Regions from separate parts of the Streptomyces sp. NPDC055506 genome, predicted to be linked through region 1. Evidence: riboswitches for the same ligand, from Rfam matches in the RefSeq annotation. Region 1 holds a riboswitch; the other holds the start of a gene.
What was found. Region 1 has a riboswitch for ZMP and ZTP ahead of ACWIF2_RS11090 (glycine hydroxymethyltransferase). Riboswitches for the same ligand answer to the same signal wherever they lie in the genome.

Region 1 (3,367 bases):
CTCCTGGAGGGCTACCCACTGGCGGACGGCACCGAGGTAGTTGCCGAGGTGGAACGAGCCGGCGGTGGGCTGGATACCGGAGAGCACGCGGGGACGGTCAGAGGCCATGTTTCTTATTGTCTCAGAGGGGTGTGGGTGGTTTCGGCGGGTGGGGAACCGCGGACCGTTTGTGGTTGATCGCGCAGTTCCCCGCGCCCCTTATGGGGCGTTCGTCAGCCGAGGTCGATCTCCGGGTACAGGGGGAAGCCCGCGACCAGGTCCGTCGCCCGCTGGGAGATCTCGTCGGCGATCTTCGCGTCGAGGACGTGCTGGGCCTTGGAGGGGGCGCCCGACTTGGTGGTGCCCGCTTCCGTGCCGGTGAGGACGCGGTCGATGAGGCCGGCGACCTCGTCCATCTCCGCCGTGCCCAGTCCGCGGGTGGTCAGGGCCGGGGTGCCGATGCGGATGCCGGAGGTGTACCAGGCGCCGTTCGGGTCAGCGGGGATCGCGTTGCGGTTGGTGACGATGCCCGAGTCGAGCAGGGCGGCCTCGGCCTGGCGGCCGGTGAGGCCGTAGGAGGAGGCGACGTCGATCAGGTTGAGGTGGTTGTCCGTGCCGCCCGTCACCAGCGTCGCGCCGCGCCGCATCAGGCCCTCGGCGAGGGCGCGGGAGTTGTCGACGATGCGCTGGGCGTAGTCACGGAAGGACTCCTGGCGGGCCTCCGCGAGGGCGACGGCCTTGGCGGCCATCACGTGCGGGAGCGGACCGCCGAGGACCATCGGGCAGCCGCGGTCGACCTGGTCCTTCAGGGTGTCGTCGCACAGGACCATGCCGCCGCGGGGGCCGCGCAGCGACTTGTGAGTGGTCGTCGTCACGATCTGGGCGTGCGGGACCGGGTCGAAGTCGCCGGTCAGGACCTTGCCCGCGACCAGGCCGGCGAAGTGCGCCATGTCGACCATGAGCGTGGCGCCGACTTCGTCGGCGATCTCGCGCATGATCCGGAAGTTCACCAGGCGGGGGTAGGCCGAGTAGCCCGCGACGATGATCAGCGGCTTGAACTCGCGGGCCTGGGCGCGCAGGGCCTCGTAGTCGACCAGGCCGGTGGCCGGGTCGGTGCCGTAGGAGCGCTGGTCGAACATCTTGCCGGAGATGTTCGGGCGGAAGCCGTGGGTGAGGTGGCCGCCGGCGTCCAGGGACATGCCCAGCATGCGCTGGTTGCCGAAGGCCTGGCGCAGCTCGGACCAGTCGGCCTCGGTCAGGTCGTTGATCTGGCGTACGCCGGTCTTCTCCAGGAAGGGCACCTCGACGCGGGCGCCGAGGACGGCCCAGAAGGCGACGAGGTTGGCGTCGATGCCGGAGTGCGGCTGGACGTAGGCGTGCCGGGCGCCGAATAGCTCCTTGGCGTGCTCGGCGGCCAGGGACTCGACGGTGTCGACGTTGCGGCAGCCGGCGTAGAAGCGGCGGCCGATGGTGCCCTCGGCGTACTTGTCGCTGAACCAGTTGCCCATGGTCAGGAGCGTGGCCGGGGAGGCGTAGTTCTCGGAGGCGATCAGCTTGAGCATCTCGCGCTGGTCGGCGACCTCCTGGCCGATGGCGTCCGCCACGCGGGGTTCCACGGCGCGGATGACGTCCAGCGCGGCGCGGTAGGCGGTGGAAGCGGGGGTGAGCTGCTCGGGCATGGGGGACCTCCGGACGTTGCGTTCAGCGTTCACGGTACGGCCCAGGCGCACGGCTCTTGTCGTTCGGGCCGCTCCCCGATGGTTTGTCCATCCCAGCGCGCCAGTCACGGCCCGGCGATCAGCCTACCGGTTGGGTCGGGGAAGCGTCTGCCGGGTGGGTGAGCATTGCCGGGTGCGGGTGCGTGGGGGCTGGTCGCGCAGTTCCCCGCGCCCCTGAAAAGCACGGTCACTAAAGGATCACGTGGGGCAAGAATCGGGCGTACTCGTCTGTGATCAAGCCCGAGGACTCTCTGATGCCCAGGCCCGCCGACTCGTTTTCCACCACCCAGGCGCCGAGGACCACCCTGTTGCCGTCGAAGTCGGGCAGGGGGGCAAGCTGCTGGTAGACGCAGGGTTCGTCGCGGAGGGTGGGGGCGGTGCCCGGGTCGTGGATCGTGACGCCCGCGCCCTCGCGGCCGAGGAGGGGCTTGGCCACCCAGCCCGTGGTGGACAGGTCGCGGGGGCCGTCCAGGTGGGCCGGCAGGAGGTTCGGGTGGTCCGGATACAGCTCCCAGAGGATGGCGAGCAGGGCCTTGTTGCTGAGGAGCATCTTCCAGGCCGGTTCGATCCACAGCGTGGAGCCCGTCCCGCCGCCGTTGTCGAGGGTGTCCAGGACATGGTCGGCGAAGCGGTCGGTGGTGAGCCACTCCCAGGGGTAGAGCTTGAAGGCGCTGCGGATGAAGCGGAGGCGGTTGTCGACGAAGCGGCCGGAGAGGCGGTCCCAGCCGATCTCCTCCATGGCGATCCAGTCGGTCGCCAGGCCCGCCTGCTCGGCCGTCTCCTTGAGGTAGGCGACCGTCATCATGTCCTCGCCGAGTTCGTCGGCGGAGGAGTACGCGAAGTACAGGGGGCTGCCCGGCGGGAGGAGGGCGGCCTGCTTCTTCCAGGCGTCGATGAGGCGTTCGTGGAGGGAGTTCCACTGGTCGGCGCCGGGGAAGCGCTCCTCCATCCAGAACCACTGGGGGGACGCGGCCTCGACCAGTGAGGTGGGGGTGTCGGCGTTGTACTCCAGGAGCTTGGCCGGGCCGGTCCCGTCGTAGCGGAGATCGAAACGGCCGTAGAGGGAGGGGAGTTCGGCGCGGCGGTGCCAGGACTCGGCGACCGCCCGGGCGATGCGGGGGTCGGTGATGCCCAGGTCGGCGAAACGGTCCTCGGCGACGATGTGGGCGGCCGCCGCCAAGCACATGCGGTGGAGTTCCTCGACGACCTCTTCCAGTGCCTCGATCTCCGGAAGGGTGAAGACGTAGTACGCGCTTTCGTCCCAGTAGGGGCGCAGGGAGTCGTCGGGGTAGCGGGTGAGGGGGTAGATCAGGCCCTGTTCCTCGACGGTCTGCTGCCAGCCGGGGCGGGGCTCCATGGTGCGGCGTTCCATCTGCCCGGGCCCGCTCAGCCGCCGCCGCTGCCGGAGCCCGAGCAGCCGAAGCCGCCCCGGTCGACGGCCTCGCTGCGGCTGAAGGTGCCGTTGTCGGCGTAGCCGGCGCTGATGTCGGCGTCGTAGTACCAGTCGGCGTCCGTGGTCTTGGACTTTCCGGTCTTCTTGCGGCCCTTGCCGTAGGAGGAGCCGGACGAGGAGCCGGAGTTGCAGTTCTTGTCGGCGACGATCTTGTAGCCGTTGATGTAGTCGTAGCTGTCCCGGTCCACACAGCGGCGGTCCGGGTCGGAGCCGCAGG
Region 2 (3,367 bases), on a different contig from region 1:
CACCCCGTCGCAGGCCACATCGGCGCCGACATCACCGGCGTCGACATCTCGCGGCCGCTGTCGCCCGAGGAAGTGCGGCGGATCCGTGAGGCCCTGCACCGCTGGAAGGTTGTCTTCTTCCACGGCCAGCAGCTCGACCACGCCTCGCAGATCGCCTTCGCCCGCCACTTCGGCGAGTTGACCTACGCCCACCCACATGACGACGCCCCGCCTGAGGAATTCCCGCAGATCTTCACCATCGACCCGCGCCGCTACGAGCAGCGTTACGGGGAGGGGTTCAAGCAGCAGCGGACCAGCCGCAACTACAGCTACTTCGGAGGCTGGCACACCGACGTCACCCCGGCTGTGAACCCTCCGGCCGCCTCGATCCTGCGCGCGGAGACCGTCCCCGAGCACGGCGGCGACACGACCTGGACCAACACCGTCGCGGCGTACGAAGGACTGTCCGCCCCGGTCCGCGCCTTCATCGACGGGCTGCGCGCCGAGCACCGCTACGGCGCCGACGACAAGCTCGTGGGCGACAGCGGCTATGCCCGCCGGGTCAACGACAACCTGCTGGTCGCCCACCATCCCGTGGTGCGCGTCCACCCGGAGACCGGCGAGCGGGCGCTGTTCGTGAGCCCCGGCTTCGTCAGCCACATCCTGGATGTGACCCCGCGCGAGAGCCGCAAGCTGCTGGAACTGCTCTACGAGCAACTGACCCGGCCCGAGTACACGGTGCGCTTCCGCTGGGAGCCGGGCAGCGTGGCGTTCTGGGACAACCGTGCCACCGCCCACCTCGCCCCGAGTGACCTGGACCATCTCCAGGTGGAACGGCGGCTGCACCGCGTCACGTTGGTCGGCGAAGTTCCGGTGGGCCCTGACGGGCGTGAGTCGGAGCTGGTCTCCGGCAAGCCGTTCACGGCGGACCACCGGGTCGTGGTCAGCGCCTGACGGTCCGCACCCTCGACCTGGACAATGCCAGCCTCGACATCGGGCCCCGGCACCATCGGCGGGGTGGTCGGCCTCTCTCCCGTCGGTGGCCGGACCATCGGGTCCGGCCACCGACGTGCTCGGAGCGCTGTCGGGCGGTGCGGGCAGTCATGGTGGTCGGCGGGCCGGCGCGGGTGGTGGGTGCGAGGCGCGGTCGCTGGGGTGGGACGTCTCCGGTGGCGTGGTGCCGGCGGGTGCGGATGGCGCCGAGGCCCCGGCGGGCGCCGGCGACGAGTGGAACGGGGGTGTTCGCCGGGTCGCAGGCGTGCGCCTCGATGCGGCGGCCGATGAAGAGGGGTATGTGACTCGTCAAAGTGCCTCCGAGCTGATGGGGATGGGGACCCGGATGGTCGATGAACGCCCACGGGTCGTGGGCGCGTCAGGAATGAGGGTGCGGCGCTTTGGAAGTAACTGGTCGACTACAGTGCGGTGCGGGCCGTGACTGGCGCTGAGGTGGAGCACCACCGGGGAGCGGTCTGACGAGACGTCGTTGCCGTGCGCCTGGGCGAGTGATCAGCAACGCCTGGAGGACAACCGTGTCCGCGACTCAGACGGCCCAGCTCATGAACGGCACCAGCCTTGCCGAGCGCATCGTCGAAGAGGCTGCTGTCAAGGCGGCGGAGATTTCGCAGAGCACGGGTACTGCCCCGTGTCTGGCGACCGTATTGGTGGGAGAGGACCCCGCGTCGGTCACGTACGTCCGCATGAAGCGGGCGAGGTGCGCAAAGGCAGGTATCCAGTCTCGCCATATCGGTCTGCCGGCCGCCACCACGACCGTTGAGCTGATCGACACCCTCGTCGGCCTGTCCGCCGATCCGGAGGTGCACGGCATCCTGCTCCAGCATCCTTGCGGCCCGCACATCGACGAGCGCGCGGCGTTCGAGGCCATCGCCCCGGAGAAGGATGTCGACGGGGTCACGACGCGCTCCTTCGCCGCGATGAGTTTTGGCCTGCCGGGCTTCGTGTCCTGCACGCCGGCAGGGATCATGCGACTGCTGGAGGCGTACGACGTCGACCTCGCCGGCAAGCACGCTGTCGTGGTGGGCCGCAGCGCCATCCTCGGTAAACCGGTGGGGATGCTCCTCCTCGCCAAGGACGCAACGGTGACCTACTGCCACTCGCACACGGCGGACCTGTCGGCGATCGTCAGGGAAGCGGACGTCGTGGTAGCGGCCGTCGGACGACCCCGGCTGATCCGGGGTGAGGACATCAAGCCCGGCGCGGTCGTGATCGATGCCGGATACAACCCGGGCAACGTCGGCGACGTGGACTTCGACACCGCCCTCACCCGCGCCCGTCTGATCACCCCGGTGCCTGGCGGCGTCGGGCCTATGACCATCGCCGTTCTGCTCGCACAGACCGTGGACGCCGCCGCAAATCAGCTCGGAATCCAGCAACCCTGACCTCAGCGCCGCCGGGGGTGCCGAGGTGGACGGATGGTCGCTGGGCTCGGCGTTGGGTCTCGTCGCGCTTGGCGCGGAGGAAGGTGAGGGTCAGGCCGGGCGAGCATCTTGGGCTTGACGTGGAGCATCGGGCAGCGGATGCAGGCTTCTCTGAACTTTGGGTTCGCTCCGTCCCAAAGCCTCTGATCTGCAGCTCTCTGAAACCGAATTGGTGATGCCAGAGGAATCACAGCGAGACGTTCCGGAGAGCGAGAGCCGCTCCGCCTGCCGCCTCAGTACTGTGACTTCGCATGACCGACACCGAGATCGAGATCACCGCAGACCTGGTCCGCGACCTGCTGCAGGAGCAACATCCAGACCTTGCAGGGCTGGCCATCCGCGAGGTGGCGGGCGGCTGGGGTAACCAAATGTGGCGCCTCGGAGACGAGTTGGCCGTGCGTATGCAGCGCATGGCACGCCTTCCACCACCCGCCGGTCGACCACCCCGTGGTCCCCGGCGTTGGCTACCACCCACGGCACGCGCAGCGAGCGTGGCACGACATCGTCGACCTGCTCGCCGAACGCCTGACACGCAGCAGAGTGATCTGGTCGGCAACCGCGATTTCCGGACCGCGGACCAGGCCCCACCGGCTCCAGGGGTCTCAGCCTCGACGCGGACAGCAGCTGGGATCGGCCTGCCGCCCGGGCCCGTCTCGTGGGGAGGTGCAGGCAACGGCGGCGGATGCCGCACCCTGACATCTGTCAGGACGTGACGCTCCTGGTCCGCTCTACGCTGCGAGGCGCTGACTCGAAGGAAACTTTGGCCGCTAAGGCAGCTGATGCGAAAGCGACGCGAACGCTCGAGCCGAGTAACAGCGATAGCCGTTGTGACTACAAGGCGAGGGTTCCGGTAGTCGGGCACTACGGCAAAGCGCCGAGCTGCGGGAGCCGTCAGCACGAAGACCAGGGAGAAGACATGCACAGCATTCGCCGGATCTTCAGCGTGGGGGCGG

Region 2: another riboswitch for ZMP and ZTP. It lies ahead of ACWIF2_RS08475 (bifunctional 5,10-methylenetetrahydrofolate dehydrogenase/5,10-methenyltetrahydrofolate cyclohydrolase); the one in region 1 lies ahead of ACWIF2_RS11090 (glycine hydroxymethyltransferase).

The regions. Positions count from the first base shown of each region.
Region 1 covers NZ_JBSHKH010000021.1:34,539-37,905, reverse strand. Annotated here, with positions in the region: gene trpS (tryptophan--tRNA ligase) at 1-108, opposite strand, end outside; gene ACWIF2_RS11090 (glycine hydroxymethyltransferase) at 213-1,691, opposite strand; ZMP/ZTP riboswitch at 1,691-1,776, opposite strand; gene ACWIF2_RS11085 (glutathionylspermidine synthase family protein) at 1,888-3,069, opposite strand; gene ACWIF2_RS11080 (hypothetical protein) at 3,084-3,367, opposite strand, start outside.
Region 2 covers NZ_JBSHKH010000014.1:74,105-77,471, forward strand. Annotated here, with positions in the region: gene ACWIF2_RS08470 (TauD/TfdA dioxygenase family protein) at 1-933, shown strand, start outside; ZMP/ZTP riboswitch at 1,401-1,486, shown strand; gene ACWIF2_RS08475 (bifunctional 5,10-methylenetetrahydrofolate dehydrogenase/5,10-methenyltetrahydrofolate cyclohydrolase) at 1,509-2,375, shown strand; partial or broken gene ACWIF2_RS08480 (dienelactone hydrolase family protein) at 2,823-2,942, shown strand; gene ACWIF2_RS08485 (hypothetical protein) at 3,331-3,367, shown strand, end outside.